4 regions of the Streptomyces sp. NPDC052079 genome follow, and region 1 is predicted to be linked to each of the others. Evidence: predicted binding sites of a transcription regulator. Region 1 holds the regulator's gene; each other region holds the start of a gene.

Evidence for each region. Region 1 encodes HrcA, which represses chaperone genes, less so after heat shock. Its sites were predicted from a motif close to TTNGCACTCNGNNNNNCNGAGTGCNAA; they were not measured.
Region 2: a site for HrcA is predicted at 1,829-1,855, ahead of groL (chaperonin GroEL). Genes of this name have one in related genera too.
Region 3: a site for HrcA is predicted at 2,229-2,255, ahead of AB0L56_RS23285 (FmdB family zinc ribbon protein). Genes of this name have one in related genera too.
Region 4: a site for HrcA is predicted at 2,190-2,216, ahead of groES (co-chaperone GroES). Genes of this name have one in related genera too.

Annotation. Positions count from the first base shown of each region.
Region 1 is NZ_JBFAWL010000011.1:70,053-74,250, reverse strand. Features, by position in the region: gene AB0L56_RS18350 (nitronate monooxygenase) at 1-233, opposite strand, end outside; gene dnaJ (molecular chaperone DnaJ) at 495-1,634, opposite strand; gene hrcA (heat-inducible transcriptional repressor HrcA) at 1,634-2,650, opposite strand; gene AB0L56_RS18335 (MBL fold metallo-hydrolase) at 2,814-3,548, shown strand; gene AB0L56_RS18330 (DUF3097 domain-containing protein) at 3,583-4,198, shown strand, end outside.
Region 2 is NZ_JBFAWL010000007.1:126,309-130,506, forward strand. Features, by position in the region: gene groL (chaperonin GroEL) at 44-1,666, opposite strand; gene AB0L56_RS14325 (cold-shock protein) at 2,018-2,221, opposite strand; gene AB0L56_RS14330 (MoaD/ThiS family protein) at 2,652-2,927, opposite strand; gene thrC (threonine synthase) at 2,965-4,198, opposite strand, start outside.
Region 3 is NZ_JBFAWL010000017.1:117,196-121,393, forward strand. Features, by position in the region: gene AB0L56_RS23275 (potassium/proton antiporter) at 1-482, shown strand, start outside; gene AB0L56_RS23280 (MFS transporter) at 767-2,059, shown strand; gene AB0L56_RS23285 (FmdB family zinc ribbon protein) at 2,266-2,592, shown strand; gene AB0L56_RS23290 (S-methyl-5'-thioadenosine phosphorylase) at 2,670-3,512, shown strand; gene AB0L56_RS23295 (hypothetical protein) at 3,785-4,198, shown strand, end outside.
Region 4 is NZ_JBFAWL010000001.1:200,362-204,559, forward strand. Features, by position in the region: gene AB0L56_RS01060 (methyltransferase domain-containing protein) at 1-313, opposite strand, end outside; gene AB0L56_RS01065 (polysaccharide deacetylase family protein) at 404-1,324, shown strand; gene AB0L56_RS01070 (polysaccharide deacetylase family protein) at 1,321-2,097, shown strand; gene groES (co-chaperone GroES) at 2,363-2,671, shown strand; gene groL (chaperonin GroEL) at 2,820-4,198, shown strand, end outside.

The DNA of each region.
Region 1 (4,198 bases):
TCGGCGGTCTCCGGCTGCGGCAGGAAGAGGTTGACGCCGAAGGGCCGTGCGGTCAGCCCTCGCAGCTGCTTGATCTCCTGGTACATCCCGTCCGCGGTCTTGTACCCGGCGGCCAGGAAACCGAGCCCGCCCGCCTCGGACACGGCCGCCGCGAGCTGCGGCACGGCGACACCGCCCGCCATCGGCGCCTGCACGATGGGGAGCGGGAAAAGATCGGTCGGTACGGAGGACATGACGGCATGTTGTCACGTCCCCCGGCCAACTCCGAATCGGCCCTTCCCCTTGGCATAAGCCACTTTTCGGGGGCCCCGCGCCCCGGGCGTCACCGCCTTCGGACCCGGCCGTCACCGCCCTCCGAAAGCGCCCCTCACCGCCCGTTGAACGCGTCCTTCAGCCGGGAGAACAGCCCCTGCTGCCCCGGCTGACTGTGCCTGCCCGGGGGCCGACCCCCGGACCCCCAGCAGCACACCCCCGCAGCCCCGGCAGGCAACCGGTCACCGCCCGTTGAACGCGTCCTTCAACCGGGAGAACAACCCCTGCTGCCCCGGCTGGAACTGGCCCGTGGGGCGTTCCTCGCCGCGGAGCTTGGACAGTTCACGCAGGAGGCGTTCCTGCTCGGGGTCGAGCTTGGTCGGGGTCTGCACCTCGACGTGGACGATGAGGTCGCCCCGGCCGCCGCCGCGCAGGTGCGTGACGCCCCGGCCGTGCAGCGGGATCGACTGGCCGGACTGGGTGCCGGGCCGGATGTCGACCTCCTCCATGCCGTCCAGCGTCTCCAGCGGCACCTTGGTGCCGAGGGCCGCCGCGGTCATCGGGATGGTGACCGTGCAGTGCAGGTCGTCGCCGCGCCGCTGGAAGGTGGGGTGCGGGAGTTCATGGATCTCCACGTACAGGTCACCGGCCGGACCGCCGCCGGGGCCGACCTCGCCCTCACCGGCCAGCTGGATCCGGGTGCCGTTGTCGACACCGGCCGGGATCTTGACCGTGAGCGTGCGCCGGGAGCGGATCCGTCCGTCGCCCGCGCACTCCGGGCACGGGGTGGGGACGACCGTGCCGAAGCCCTGGCACTGCGGGCAGGGGCGGGACGTCATGACCTGGCCCAGGAAGGACCGCGTGACCTGCGATACCTCACCGCGGCCACGGCACATGTCACACGTCTGCGCGGAGGTGCCGGGCGCGGCGCCCTCACCGTTGCAGGTGGTGCAGACGATCGCCGTGTCGACCTGGATGTCCTTGGTGGTGCCGAACGCGGCCTCGTCCAGCTCCACCTCGATGCGGATCATCGCGTCCTGGCCCCGGCGGGTGCGCGAGCGCGGCCCGCGCTGCGACGCCGTACCGAAGAACGCGTCCATGATGTCGGAGAAGTTGCCGAAGCCACCGGCTCCGAAGCCGCCCGCGCCGCCGGCGCCGCCGGACTGCGAGAGCGGGTCGCCGCCGAGGTCGTAGACCTGCTTCTTCTGCGGGTCCGACAGCACCTCGTAGGCGGCGTTGATCTCCTTGAACCGCTCCTGGGTCTTCGGATCCGGATTGACGTCCGGATGCAGCTCGCGGGCGAGCCGCCGGAAGGCCTTCTTGATCTCCTCCTGCGACGCGTCGCGGCGCACGCCGAGTACGGCGTAGTAGTCCGTGGCCACTACGACTCCGCCAGGATCTGTCCGACGTACCGTGCCACTGCGCGTACCGCTCCCATCGTTCCCGGGTAGTCCATGCGGGTCGGTCCGACCACGCCGAGCTTGGCAACCGCCTCGCCGCCCGAACCGTAGCCCACCGACACGACGGACGTGGAGTTGAGTCCCTCATGGGCGTTCTCATGACCGATACGGACGGTCACGCCCGGTTCCTTCGCCTCGCCGAGCAGCTTGAGGAGCACGACCTGCTCCTCCAGCGCCTCCAGGACGGGCCGGATCGTGAGGGGGAAGTCATGTCCGAAGCGGGTGAGATTGGCGGTGCCGCCGATCATCAGCCGCTCCTCGTTCTCCTCGACAAGCGTCTCCAGGAGAGTGGAGAGCACCGAGGAGACCGTACCGCGGTCCTCGGACTCGAAGGCCTCCGGGAGGTCCTCCACCAGACTCGGCACATCCGTGAACCGGCGGCCCGCGACCCGGCTGTTCAGCCGCGCCCGCAGATCCGCCAGGGAGGACTCGCCGAACGGCGCCGGGCAGTCGACCATGCGCTGCTCGACCCGGCCGGTGTCCGTGATCAGCACCAGCATCAGCCGCGCGGGCGCCAGCGACAGCAGCTCCACGTGCCGCACCGTCGACCGGGTCAGCGACGGGTACTGCACGACGGCGACCTGCCGGGTGAGCTGCGCGAGCAGCCGTACGGTCCTGGCGACCACGTCGTCGAGGTCGACGGCGCCGTCGAGGAAGTTCTGGATGGCGCGCCGCTCGGGCGCGGTCATCGGCTTGACGCCGGCGAGCTTGTCGACGAACAGCCGGTACCCCTTGTCGGTGGGGATGCGCCCGGCGCTGGTGTGCGGCTGGGCGATGAAGCCCTCGTCCTCCAGGGCCGCCATGTCGTTGCGCACGGTGGCCGGGGAGACGCCGAGGTTGTGCCGCTCGGTGAGCGCCTTGGAGCCGACGGGCTCCTGGGTGCCCACATAGTCCTGGACGATGGCGCGCAGCACCTGGAGTCGGCGTTCACTGAGCATCGCGCACACCTCCAGTAGCTTTCCGCCCGGTAACGTCTCTGGCACTCTTCGCACGCGAGTGCCAGACTTCCCCGGTTCAGTGTACGGCCGGGGAGTAGGCACGGGGCAAGGCCGGTCCCGCGCACGACGCGCCGGGCGGCACCGTCCCCGATAGCGTCCCGTCATGACCGTGACTTGGGAAGAGTCGGGATGGGAACAAGTGGCGCCCGGGGTGGGCCGGTGCCGGCTGCCGGTGTGGGACTGCACGGCGGGGCTCGTGGTGGGGGCGGGCGGCGTGCTGCTCGTCGACGCGGGCTCCGGTCTGGGCGAGGGCGCACGGTTGCGGGCCGAGGCGCACGCCCTCACCGGCAGGCGTGTGACGCATCTCGCGCTCACCCATCCACACTTCGATCACATTCTCGGCGCCGGGGCGTTCGCGGGGGTGGAGGTGTTCGGCGCGGTGGGCATGGACACCGTGCTGACGGCGCGGGGGCGCGAGGAGCTGCGCGCGGACGCGGTGCGGCACGGTCTGGACGCGCGTGTGGCGGAGCAGGCGGTGGACGCGCTGGTCGCGCCCCGGCACGCGGTGAGCGGGGAGTGGACGCTCGACCTGGGGGCGGACGGCGACCGTCAGGTGCTGCTGGCGAACGTGGGCCCGGGGCACACCGCCCACGATCTCGCGGTCCTGGTCCCCGGCGACCCGGAGGTGGTGTTCTGCGGCGACCTGGTCGAGGAGTCCGGCGAACCGCAGGCCGGACCCGACGCCGTACCGGAGCGGTGGCCGGCCGCGCTGGACCGGCTGCTGGCGCTGGGCGGGGAGGACGCGCTGTACGTTCCCGGTCACGGGGCGGTGGTCGACGCGGCGTTCGTCCGGGCCCAACGGGACGCGCTGGCACGGCGTTTCGGCGTGTCGGACTGATCACGGCGGGCGGGATCCTCGTATCGTCGTGAGAATGCGCCAGTACTCCGCCGATCTGACCCCTCCGTGGAAGAAACCGGGGCCCGTCCCCGAGGTCGCCGCCGAGCCCGGGCTGGTCGTGGAGGAACCCGGCACCGGCTTCTGCGGCGCGGTGATCCGCTGCGAGGCGGGGACGGTGACGCTGGAGGACCGCTTCGGCAAGCACCGGGTGTTCCCGCTGGAGCCGAGGGGGTTCCTGCTCGAGGGGTGGGCGGTGACGCTGGTACGGCCGGCGTCCGGTCCCGCCCGGCCCACGCGTACGGCATCGGGGTCGGTGGCCGTTCCCGGCGCACGGGCGCGGGTCGCCCGCGCGGGACGCATCTACGTGGAGGGGCGGCACGACGCCGAGCTGGTCGAGAAGGTGTGGGGCGACGACCTACGGATCGAGGGGGTGGTCGTGGAGTACCTGGAGGGTGTGGACGACCTGCCGTCGATCGTGGCGGACTTCGCGCCCGGTCCCGACGCGCGGCTGGGGGTCCTGGTGGACCATCTGGTCCCGGGCTCGAAGGAGTGGCGTATCGCGGAGGCGGTGACGAGCGAGCACGCCCTGGTGGTGGGCCACCCGTACATCGACATCTGGGAGGCGGTGAAGCCGTCGTCGGTGGGCATCG
Region 2 (4,198 bases), on a different contig from region 1:
CCGCCCTCGGTCACGCGACGGACGGATCCGATCCTCGGGAGGATCAGAAGTCCATGTCACCGCCCGGCATGCCGCCGCCGGCCGGGGCCGCGGCCTTCTCCGGCTTGTCGGCGATGACGGCCTCGGTGGTGAGGAACAGCGCGGCGATGGAGGCGGCGTTCTGCAGCGCGGAACGGGTCACCTTCGCCGGGTCGATGATGCCCTCGGCGATCATGTCGACGTAGTCACCGGTCGCGGCGTTCAGGCCGTGGCCGACCTGGAGGTTGCGGACCTTCTCCACGACGACGCCGCCCTCGAGACCACCGTTGACGGCGATCTGCTTCAGCGGGGCCTCCAGCGCGAGCTTCACGGCGTTGGCGCCGGTCGCCTCGTCACCCTCGAGCTCCAGCTTCTCGAAGACCTGGGAGGCCTGCAGCAGGGCCACGCCACCACCGGCGACGATGCCCTCCTCGACGGCCGCCTTGGCGTTGCGCACGGCGTCCTCGATGCGGTGCTTGCGCTCCTTGAGCTCCACCTCGGTGGCGGCACCGGCCTTGATGACCGCGACACCGCCGGCGAGCTTCGCCAGGCGCTCCTGCAGCTTCTCGCGGTCGTAGTCCGAGTCGCTGTTCTCGATCTCGGCACGGATCTGGTTCACGCGGCCCTGGACCTGGTCGGGCGAGCCGGCACCGTCGACGATGGTGGTCTCGTCCTTGGTGATGACGACCTTGCGGGCCCTGCCCAGCAGGTCCAGCGTGGCGTTCTCCAGCTTGAGGCCGACCTCCTCGGAGATGACCTCGCCGCCCGTGAGGATGGCGATGTCGCCGAGCATGGCCTTGCGGCGGTCGCCGAAGCCCGGGGCCTTGACGGCGACGGACTTGAAGGTGCCGCGGATCTTGTTGACGACCAGGGTCGACAGGGCCTCGCCCTCGACGTCCTCGGCGATGATCAGCAGCGGCTTGCCCGACTGCATGACCTTCTCCAGGAGCGGGAGCAGGTCCTTGACGTTGGAGATCTTGGAGTTCGCGATCAGGATGTACGGGTCGTCGAGGACGGCCTCCATACGCTCCATGTCGGTGGCGAAGTACGCCGAGATGTAGCCCTTGTCGAAGCGCATACCCTCGGTGAGCTCCAGCTCCAGACCGAAGGTCTGGGACTCCTCGACGGTGATGACGCCTTCCTTGCCGACCTTGTCCATGGCCTCGGCGATGAGCTCGCCGATCTGGGTGTCGGCGGCGGAGATGGAGGCCGTGGAGGCGATCTGCTCCTTGGTCTCGACATCCTTCGCCTGCTCCAGCAGGGCGGCGGAGACGGCCTCGACGGCCGTCTCGATACCGCGCTTCAGAGCCATGGGGTTGGCACCCGCGGCGACGTTGCGCAGGCCCTCCTTGACCAGGGCCTGGGCGAGAACGGTCGCGGTGGTCGTACCGTCACCGGCGACGTCGTCCGTCTTCTTGGCGACTTCCTTGACCAGCTCGGCGCCGATCTTCTCGTACGGGTCCTCGAGCTCGATCTCCTTGGCGATGGACACACCATCGTTGGTGATCGTGGGGGCGCCCCACTTCTTCTCGAGGACGACGTTGCGGCCCTTGGGGCCGAGCGTCACCTTCACGGCGTCCGCGAGCTGGTTCATGCCGCGCTCGAGGCCGCGCCGCGCCTCCTCGTCGAACGCGATGATCTTGGCCATGTGAAGTGGTCCCTCCAGGACTGGGGGTGATTCCTTCGGACCGCGCCCGCGCCCGCGACGGACGGCTCGCCAACCCCGTGGTTCCTTGCCCCACACGGCCGGCGGGCCTCACCGACCCGGTCCTCGTTGTCACTCTCACCTTCAGAGTGCTAACGCCAATGATTAGCACTCGACCCACCCGAGTGCAAGGCGCTCCCGCGAAGCGGGCTCGTCGAGGCGTGGCGGTCGGGTGACGGGTGGGCGCAAGCGCGCCAGGGGGAGTGCAGGGAGTACACGGGCACGGCGAAGGGCCCGTACCCCAAGAGGTACGGGCCCTTCGTCGGCAGAAGATCCTTGCGGCAGGTAGCGCGTTCAGGCGCTGAGACGAACCATGTCGGCCTGCGGGCCCTTCTGACCCTGCGAGATCTCGAACTCGACCCGCTGGCCTTCTTCGAGGGTGCGGTAGCCGTCCATCTGGATCGCGCTGTAGTGGACGAAAACATCCGCACCACCGTCGACCGCGATGAAGCCGTACCCCTTCTCCGCGTTGAACCACTTGACGGTGCCCTGAGCCATGCCTAACTCCCCTATTACTGGCCCTTGCACAGATCCACACTTCGCGGATCCGGGTCAGACCTCACCCCCCAACGGTTGGGGGCGTGCGCCGGAACGCGTCGACCGCGGCTGAATGTATCTGCCCAACTGCCGTCTGCAACAGGTCAATCGGACGAGAAATCTGGACGCCGCCGGTCCGGAATGTGGCGAGAATTCATCCGAATTCAGGGCAAGTCGGGCCGGGCAAACGTTACAAAAGCCGCGAAAAGGGCCCACACTTTGGCTACATCCAGTCGGGCGTGCGGCAGAAATTCACGGTGCTCGATCAGTGGATCAGGAGCGCGTTCCCCAACCCTACCGCGTTCAACCCCATGGAATTGCCCCCTCCGCATCTCTTACGGAAGGGGCAATGTCCTGCACACTCGGTAACCGTCGTTACCGAAGGTAATGATCAGCCGCCGGCGACCGCCGGAATGATCGACACACCGGCCCCGTCCGGGGTGGCCGTCTCGAGCCCCTGCTCGAACCGCACGTCGTCGTCGTTCACGTACACATTGACGAACCGCCGCAGCTTGCCCTGATCATCCAGAACCCGGGCGGCGATGCCCGTGTGGTTCTTCTCCAGATCCGAGATGACCTGGGCGAGGGTGGCCCCCTCGGCGGTCACCTCGGCCTGCCCACCCGTGTAGGTGCGCAGGATGGTGGGGATACGAACAGTCACGCTCACAACAAACCTCCGGTCAGGTAACACACTCAGGGACGACTCAGACAAGCCCGGCTGCACGGAACGACTCAAGGCTCGGACGGATCGTCGCCGTCAGCCCCGTGCCCGCCACCGCGTCCAGCGTCTTGAGACCGTCCCCCGTGTTCAGCACCACCGTGCTCAGGGACGGGTCGAGCGCACCGCTCTCGATGAGCTTCTTCGTCACGCCGACCGTCACACCGCCGGCGGTCTCCGCGAAGATCCCTTCCGTCCGCGCGAGCAGCGTGATCGCCTCCACGATCTGCTCGTCCGTGACGTCCTCCACCGCACCGCCCGTGCGACGGGCGATGTCCAGGACGTACGGGCCGTCCGCCGGGTTCCCGATCGCCAGCGACTTGGCGATCGTGTCGGGCTTCTGCGGACGGACGACATCGTGCCCGGCCTTGTACGCCGTGGAGACCGGCGAACATCCCTCCGCCTGCGCACCGAAGATCTTGTACGGCTTGTCCTCGACGAGCCCGAGCTTGACCAGCTCCTGCAGCCCCTTGTCGATCTTCGTGAGCTGCGAGCCGGAGGCGATCGGGATCACGATCTGGTCGGGCAGCCGCCATCCCAGCTGCTCGCAGATCTCGTACGCGAGGGTCTTGGAGCCCTCCGCGTAGTACGGCCGCAGATTGACGTTGACGAAGCCCCAGCCCTCGCCGGCCGGGTCGCCGATCAGCTCGGAGCAGAAGCGGTTCACCTCGTCGTAGTTGCCCTCGATGCCGACGAGCTCCCCACCGTAGACGGCGGCCATGACGACCTTGCCCTGCTCCAGGTCGTGCGGGATGAACACGCAGGAGCGGAAGCCCGCCCGGGCCGCGGCGGCACCGACGGCGCCGGCGAGGTTGCCGGTCGAGGAGCAGGACAGGGTGGTGAAGCCGAAGGCACGGGCGGCCTCGATGGCCTGGGCCACGACGCGGTCCTTGAAGGAGTGCGTCGGGTTGCCGGAGTCGTCCTTGATGTACAGGCCGCCGGTGACGCCCAGCTCGCGCGCGAGGTTGTCGGCCTGGACGAGCTTGGTCCAGCCGGGGTTCAGGTTGGGCTTGGTCGCCACGTCCGCCGGGACGGGCAGCAGAGGCGCGTAACGCCAGATGTTCGTGGGCCCCGCTTCGATCCGCTTGCGGAGCTCCTCGGTGTCGTAGGCCGAGAAGTCGTAGGCGATCTCCAGCGGGCCGAAACACTCCTCGCAGGCGAAGACCGGGCCGAGGGGCACGCGGTGACCGCATTCGCGGCAGGACAGCGCGGCGGCGGGG
Region 3 (4,198 bases), on a different contig from region 1:
TTCCCATCATCCTGGCGACGATCCCGATGGTGCAGGGCATCGCGGGCAGCGAGCGGATCTTCAACATCGTCTTCGTCCTGGTCGTCGTCTACACCCTCGTCCAGGGCCCGACGCTGCCCTGGGTGGCCCGCAAACTGCGCCTGGGCGAGGACTACGGCGCCGCGGACCTCGGCATCGAGTCGGCGCCCCTGGAGCGGCTGCACGGGCATCTGCTGTCGGTCCAGATCCCGGAGGGGTCGAAGATGCACGGCGTGGAGGTGGGCGAACTGCGGCTGCCGGCCGGGGCCGCCGTCACGCTCGTCGTGCGCGACGGGACGTCGTTCGTCCCGCTGCCGGCGACGACGCTGCGTCACGGGGACGAACTGCTCGTCGTCACCACGGACTCGGTGCGGGACGCCACCGAGCGCCGCCTGCGCGCGGTCAGCCGGGGCGGCAAGCTGGCCGGATGGCTGGGCACCGACGAATCGCAGGCGGAAAGGTGACATGGTGCTCGGTTTCACAGCCGCGCAGGCCCTTGATCCCTGTATGAGGCAAGCGCATCAGTGGAAGCGCAGTATTATGCAAGCGCATTGGTGCAAGCGCACTATGCAAGCGACCCCAGATCGAACCAACTCTGCCTGATGCAGAGCTGGCGCGACCGTATGGCGGCCGGGACGCCCTGAGCTGTGGCGCCGGTATCTACCGCAGTCAGCGCAAGAGGACAGCTCTCGGCGCGCCCGCACGACCCGCGCGGGCGGCGCTACCAGGTGGCGGAAAGGCACGGGCCGTGGCATCCACGGTCACCACGTCGAAGGATTCGCCGGCCACCTCCCGTCCGGGATACGGCCGGCTGCTGCGCACGCGCGGCGCGTGGACGTTCCTGCTCCCCGGCTTCGCGGCACGCCAGCCGTTCGCCATGCTCACGCTCTCCCTCGTGCTGCTGGTGCAGCACACCACCGGCTCGTACGGCGCGGCGGGCGCCGTCGCCGCCGTCACCGGCGTCTCCATGGCCCTGTTCGCGCCCTACAGCGGCCGCCTCGCCGACCGCTACGGCCAGCGCGCCGTGCTGGTGCCCGGTGTCCTGGTGCACACCGTGTCCGGGCTCGCCCTCACCGCGCTGGCGCTGACCGGCGCGCCCCTGTGGGCGCTGTTCGCCGCCGCCGTGCCCACAGGCGCCTCGGTGCCGCAGATCGGGCCCATGGTGCGCGCCCGCTGGGGCGTGAAGCTCAAGGGCTCTCCGCTGATGACGACCGCGGCGGCCTTCGAGTCCGTCACCGACGAGTTCACCTTCGTCGTCGGACCGCTGCTGGCCACGGCCCTGTGCACCGTCGTCGACCCGGCCGCCGGTCTGGTCACCGAGGCCGCGCTGACCCTGATCGGCGGACTGCTGTTCGCCGCCCAGAAGGGCACGCAGCCCCGGCCCGGCCGGGAGGAGCACGCGCGCGTGGAGCACGGTTCCGCGCTGCGCGTCCCGGGCGTGCGGGTGCTGATCGTGACCTTCCTCGGCATCGGTTCCGTCTTCGGCGGCATGCAGGTCTCGCTGGCCGCGTTCTCCGAGGCGATCGGCAACCCCGGGCTGAACGGCGTCCTCTACGGCGTCTTCGCGGCGGGCAACATGCTCGCCGGCATCGCCTGCGGCGCGATCGCCTGGAGGACCACCCCGCAGCGGCGCCTGGTGCTCGCGTACGCGGCGCTCGCGCTGACGGCGTCCGCCCTGTGGACCGCCCCTTCGGCGCTGCTGCTGGCCGCGCTGGGCCTCCTGGTCGGCATGTGCATCGCGCCGGCCCTGATCACCGGCTTCACGCTGGTGGAGAACCTGGTCCCGGCCGGGGCCCGCACCGAGGCCTTCACCTGGCTGACCGGCGCCGTCGCGCTCGGCCAGGCCGCGGCCGTCATGGTCGCCGGACAGCTGGAGGACCGCCTCTGGGACGGCGCCGGATTCCTGGTGCCTATGGCCGGCACGGTGCTCGCGCTCGCGAATCTCATGCTCTCGCGGTCACGTCTTGTGCCGCCGCGCGTGACCAGTCCGGTCACGCGCGGCGCGGCCCATCGCGAACCCGTCGCGATCGGTGAGATGTGACGTGTGGTTTTCCGGATTTTCCACGGAATACGTCACTGTGACTCCGCCGCGAACGCGGCTTCCCACTCGGGCGAGCCGCCCTCATGGCGGTCAAGCCCTGACCGCTGCCCGTAAGCAGGTGACGTACGTTACTCCCCTTACTTGCGGCACGGGTTACCATTGACGATTGTTAGCACTCATCGAGTGAGAGTGCCAGGAGGAAGACAGTGCCGACCTACCAGTACCAGTGCACCGAGTGCGGCGAGGGCCTCGAGGCGGTGCAGAAGTTCACCGACGACGCCCTGACCGATTGCCCCAACTGCCAGGGCCGCCTGAAGAAGGTGTTCTCGGCGGTCGGCATCGTCTTCAAGGGTTCCGGCTTCTACCGCAACGACAGCCGCGGCTCCTCGTCGAGCAGCTCGCCGTCGTCGTCGAAGGCCTCGGCCTCCACCTCTTCGTCCTCCTCCTCGGACTCCGGTTCCGGTGCGGCCTCGTCATCGTCGTCCGGCTCGTCCGGCTCCGGCAGCTCCGCCGGCACCACCACCGCCGCGTAGGCCCGGTCTTCCAGGGACCCTCTCGTCATCCGACGAGGGGGTCTTCTGCTTCTCCGGGGGCCGTTAGGGTGCGGAGCATGGCGAACATGGCGAAGGCCGAGATCGGTGTGATCGGCGGCTCCGGGTTCTACTCCTTCCTCGACGACGTGACCGAGCTCCAGGTCGACACCCCCTACGGGGCGCCCAGCGACTCCCTGTTCCTCGGCGAGGTGGCCGGCCGCCGGGTCGCCTTCCTGCCCCGGCACGGACGCGGTCACCATCTGCCGCCGCACCGCATCAACTACCGCGCCAACCTGTGGGCGCTCCGGTCGGTCGGCGCGCGCCAGGTCCTCGGTCCGTGCGCGGTGGGCGGGCTGCGGCCCGAGTACGGGCCGGGCACGCTGCTGGTTCCGGACCAGCTCGTGGACCGTACGAAGTCCCGGGCCGGCACGTACTTCGACGGACTGCCGCTGCCCGACGGCACGGTGCCGAACGTGGTCCATGTGTCCCTGGCCGACCCCTACTGCCCCACCGGACGGGCAGCCGCGCTGAAGGCGGCGCGCGGACGGGACTGGGAGCCGGTGGACGGCGGCACGCTGGTCGTGGTGGAGGGGCCGCGCTTCTCCACCCGCGCCGAATCGTTGTGGCACCAGGCCCAGGGCTGGTCGGTGGTGGGCATGACGGGCCACCCCGAGGCGGTGCTCGCCCGTGAGCTGGAGCTCTGCTACACCTCGCTGACCCTGGTCACCGACCTCGATGCCGGAGCCGAGACCGGTGAGGGCGTCTCCCATGACGAGGTGTTGCGGGTGTTCGCCGCCAATGTGGACCGGCTGCGGGGTGTGCTCTTCGACGCGGTGGCCGGGCTGCCGGCGACGGAGGAACGGGACTGTCTGTGCACGTCGGCGCTGGGCGGGATGGACCCGGGGTTCGCGCTGCCGTAGCGGGCGGGCAGGGGGAGGGTCCCGTTCGGGTGGCGGAGTTGTCCACAGGGTGGTGACGCGTCCACAGGGCGCGGCGAGCGCCGGCCGGGGTGCCCCATCGTGGGAGCCACAAGCCGGTTCCTCGTCGCAGGTGGTGGTGTCCCGTGTCCCGTCCTCCTTCTTCTTCGCTCTGCTCCTCCTCGCCCGTCGTTCCGCGTCCTCCTTCCTCGCTCTGCTCCTCCTCCCCCGTCGTTCCGCGTCCGCCCGGCGCCGATGTCCCCGCCCCGGGCGAGGTGCCCCACTTCGCGCCGGTGCGGGTGCGCGGCGGGCTGCCGCTCCCGGGCCGGCTCGTACGGCACCGGAGGCGCGCCGTGGCTGTCGGGCTCGCCGTCACGGCGGCGGCGCTTGTCGCGGCGGGCCCCCGGGACGCCGACCGGTCGCGCGGGCATCCCGGGCATCCCGGCGGCCCTCAGGCGGTGCGGGCCGCCTCGGCGTCTCCCGGGGAGCGTCCCGTACGGCCGCGGCATGCGGGGACGACGGTGACGGCACCGGTACGGATCGCCGACGCGGCGACGGTGCGGCTGCTGCGGCCGGGCGACCGGGTGGATGTGATCGCCGCAGGGGAGACGGTGTCCGGCGGCGAGGCCCGCGTGGTCGCGCGCGGGGCGCGGGTGACCGAGGTACCCGGGCCGCCGGACGGAGCGGGC
Region 4 (4,198 bases), on a different contig from region 1:
CGCAGCACAGATCGGCCACGGAGGTCACACCGAGCTCCCGGAACCGCTCCGCCCGGTACGCCGCGACGCTCGCCCTGGTCGACTGTTCGACCCCGTTGGGCGTGAAGAACATCCGTGCCGCGTCCCGCTCCCCGAACTTCGCCGCCGCACGCTGTCGCAGCCGCGCCTGGCCGAGCGCGGCCGACACCAGTTCGGCGGGGTGCTCGCGGCGCAGCCGGGTCGCGACGGCGAGTTCCTGCGCCGGGTCGGTGTCGCGCACCTCGTCGAGGAGGGCGCGGCCTTCGGGGGTGAGGAGGGGAGCGAGGTCGTTCACCGGGTCATTGTGGGCCAGTCGGTGGACCGTATGCCTCCGGCCGCGGTGTCGGGCCGGGTGCGGACCGTCCGGCTGCGAGGATCCGGCCCCATGGGAGCAGTAGGACAAAATGATAAAAAGCTGCCGTCGCGTGGTGCTCGGATCGGCCTCGCCGTCCTTGCTCTCGCCACCATCGCCTCCGGCTGCGAACAGGACGGCGCCGACGTCGAACCCGCGGGCGGCCAGCAGCCCCTCCAGGCGCCACCGGCCCGCGCACTCGACTCCTACGCCACCAAGCTGCGCGCCGCGCACGCCGCGAGGGTCGCCGCCGCGAAGCGCTGGGGCCTGCAACGGGTGCCCCTGACCGCCCCGCCGCCCCCGGAGAGGAAGCCGAGGATCACCACCCGGGACGGCTTCGAGGTCGACGGCCACCGCCGGCTGGGACTCCCGCCGGTCTTCACCACCGTCCCCACGAAGGAGAAGATCCTCTTCCTCACCATCGACGACGGCGAAGAGAAGGACCCGGCGTTCCTGCGGATGATGAGCGAGCTGAATATCCCCTACACCGCCTTCCTCAGCGACTACCTGGTCAAGGAGGACTACGGCTACTTCAAGAAGATGCAGGACAGGGGAGTCGGCCTGCACAACCACACCCTGCACCACCCCTACCTCCCGGCCCTGTCCCGCGCCCGCCAGAAGCGCGAGATCTGCGGCATGCAGAAGGTCATCGAGAAGCACTACGGCAGGCGCCCCGCCCTCTTCCGCCCGCCCTACGGCAACTACGACAAGAACACCCTGCGCGCCGCGAAGGCCTGCGGGATCACCCATGTCCCCCTGTGGAACGAAGAGGTCTTCGTCGACCGCTGGGAGTACCGCGAGTGGGACCGCTCGCTGCACCCCGGCGACATCGTCCTCTCCCACTTCCGCGGCCGCGACGACTGGAAGGGAACGATGCCGGACATGGTCCGCCGCTTCCTGGACAAGGTCACCGCCGAGGGATACGCGGTGGCGCGGCTGGAGGACTACCTGTGAGCCGGAGCAGGGCCTCGGCGGCGGCCCTCCTGCTGGCCCTGACCACCGGATGCACGTCGCCCGACGCGCCGGTCCCGGCGCCGGCACCGGACGACGCGACCGCACGGGCCTCCGCCCCGGCCGGCGCGCGTCAGGACCTCCCGCCGCTGGTCGACCACGTTCCGACCGACGACCCGGTCGTCTTCCTCACCTACGACGACGGCGCCGAACGCGACCCCCGCTTCATCGACCTGGTGCGCGAGCGCCGGCTCCCCGTCAGCATGTTCCTCACGGACAGCGTGATGGGCCCCGGCTACGCCCACTTCGCCCGCCTGCGCGCGGTCGGCGCGAGCCTGCAGAACCACACCCTGGACCATCCCGCCCTGCGCGGTCTGCCCTACGCCGGACAGCGCGCCGAGATCTGCGGCCAGCAGCGCAAGCTCAGGTCCCGCTTCGGCATCCGCCCCCGCCTCTTCCGCCCGCCCTACGGCACGTACGACACCACCACCCTGCGCGCCGCCGCCGACTGCGGCATTGCCGCGGTGGTCCTGTGGCGGGCGGTCCTGGAACCCGACGGCCACGTCACCTACACCCGCGGCCCGCACCACCTGAACCCCGGCGACATCGTCTCCGTACCGTCGGGCGAGGCACCGACGCTGTCACTGGCGGAACGGACGGTACGGCTGCTGGGGGAACTGGAGGAGCGGGGGTTGAAGGTGGGGCGCCTGGAGGACTACGTGGGTGAATCCTCACCGACGCTTTCTGGCGAGCACGGATCACCGTCCGGCGCTTGAGGGGCAAGGCCCGTTCGGGCCCGAAGCGGCAGCCCTTGCTGCACAACGAACGTGCCGACGAACGCCCCCACCGCCGACGCGCCGCACGGCAATTGGCACTCCGCTTGACCGAGTGCTAATCGCAGTCATAGTCTCGGCTTTGGCACTCCCCCCTGGAGAGTGCCAAACACGCGACGGGCAGGTCCGGCACCCGCGACGACGGATCCACCTGGTCGCCACCTCAGACAGTTAACCCCGTGAGATCTCCGAAGGGGGAGGTCGGATCGTGACGACCGCCAGCTCCAAGGTTGCCATCAAGCCGCTCGAGGACCGCATCGTGGTCCAGCCGCTCGACGCCGAGCAGACCACGGCTTCGGGCCTGGTCATTCCGGACACCGCCAAGGAGAAGCCCCAGGAGGGCGTCGTCCTGGCTGTCGGCCCGGGCCGGATCGAGGACGGCAAGCGCGTCGAGCTCGACGTGAAGGTCGGCGACGTCGTTCTGTACAGCAAGTACGGCGGCACCGAGGTCAAGTACAACGGCGAGGAGTACCTCGTCCTCTCGGCCCGCGACGTCCTCGCGATCGTCGAGAAGTAAGGGGACCCCGGGGCCCGACCCCGGAGAACCCGACCTCGAAGCAAGCACATTTGCTCGACACCGCGCCCCTGGCCCCAGCATCCGACAAGGAGCCGGGTGACCGGGGGCGTAGTGATTTCACCTAGATTTCGAGAGGGCTCCCGCTGCCATGGCGAAGATCCTGAAGTTCGACGAGGACGCCCGTCGCGCCCTCGAGCGCGGCGTCAACAAGCTTGCCGACACGGTGAAGGTGACGATCGGTCCGAAGGGCCGCAATGTCGTCATCGACAAGAAGTTCGGCGCTCCCACCATTACCAACGACGGTGTCACGATCGCCCGCGAGGTGGAGGTCGACGACCCGTACGAGAACCTCGGCGCGCAGCTGGTGAAGGAGGTGGCGACCAAGACCAACGACATCGCTGGTGACGGCACCACCACCGCCACGGTGCTGGCCCAGGCGCTGGTCCGCGAGGGCCTGAAGAACGTGGCCGCCGGCGCCTCCCCGGCGCTGCTGAAGAAGGGCATCGACGCGGCCGTCGCCGCGGTCTCCGAGGACCTGCTCGCCTCGGCCCGCCCGATCGACGAGAAGTCCGACATCGCCGCCGTCGCCGCGCTGTCCGCCCAGGACCAGCAGGTCGGCGAGCTCATCGCCGAGGCGATGGACAAGGTCGGCAAGGACGGTGTCATCACCGTCGAGGAGTCCAACACCTTCGGTCTGGAGCTGGACTTCACCGAGGGCATGGCCTTCGACAAGGGCTACCTGTCGCCGTACTTCGTGACGGACCAGGAGCGCATGGAGGCCGTCCTCGACGACCCCTACATCCTCATCACCCAGGGCAAGATCTCCTCCATCGCGGAGCTGCTGCCGCTGCTGGAGAAGATCATCCAGGCCAACGCCTCCAAGCCGCTGCTGATCATCGCCGAGGACGTCGAGGGCGAGGCCCTGTCGACCCTGGTCGTCAACAAGATCCGCGGCACCTTCAACGCGGTCGCCGTCAAGGCTCCGGGCTTCGGTGACCGCCGCAAGGCGATGCTGCAGGACATGGCCGTCCTCACCGGCGCCACGGTCGTCTCCGAGGAGGTCGGCCTCAAGCTCGACCAGGTCGGCCTGGACGTGCTGGGCTCCGCCCGCCGCGTGACCGTCACCAAGGACGACACCACGATCGTCGACGGCGGCGGCAAGAAGGACGACGTCGAGGCCCGCATCGCGCAGATCAAGGCCGAGATCGAGACCACCGACTCCGACTGGGACCGCGAGAAGCTCCAGGAGCGCCTCGCGAAGCTGGCCGGCGGCGTGTGCGTGATCAAGGTCGGCGCCGCCACCGAGGTGGAGCTGAAGGAGAAGAAGCACCGTCTGGAGGACGCCATCTCCGCGACCCGCGCCGCGGTCGAGGAGGGCATCGTCTCCGGTGGTGGCTCCGCGCTGGTCCACGCCGTCAAGGTCCTCGAGGGCAACCTCGACAAGACCGGCGACGAGGCCACCGGTGTCTCCGTGGTCCGCAAGGCCGCCGTCGAGCCGCTGCGCTGGATCGCCGAGAACGCCGGCCT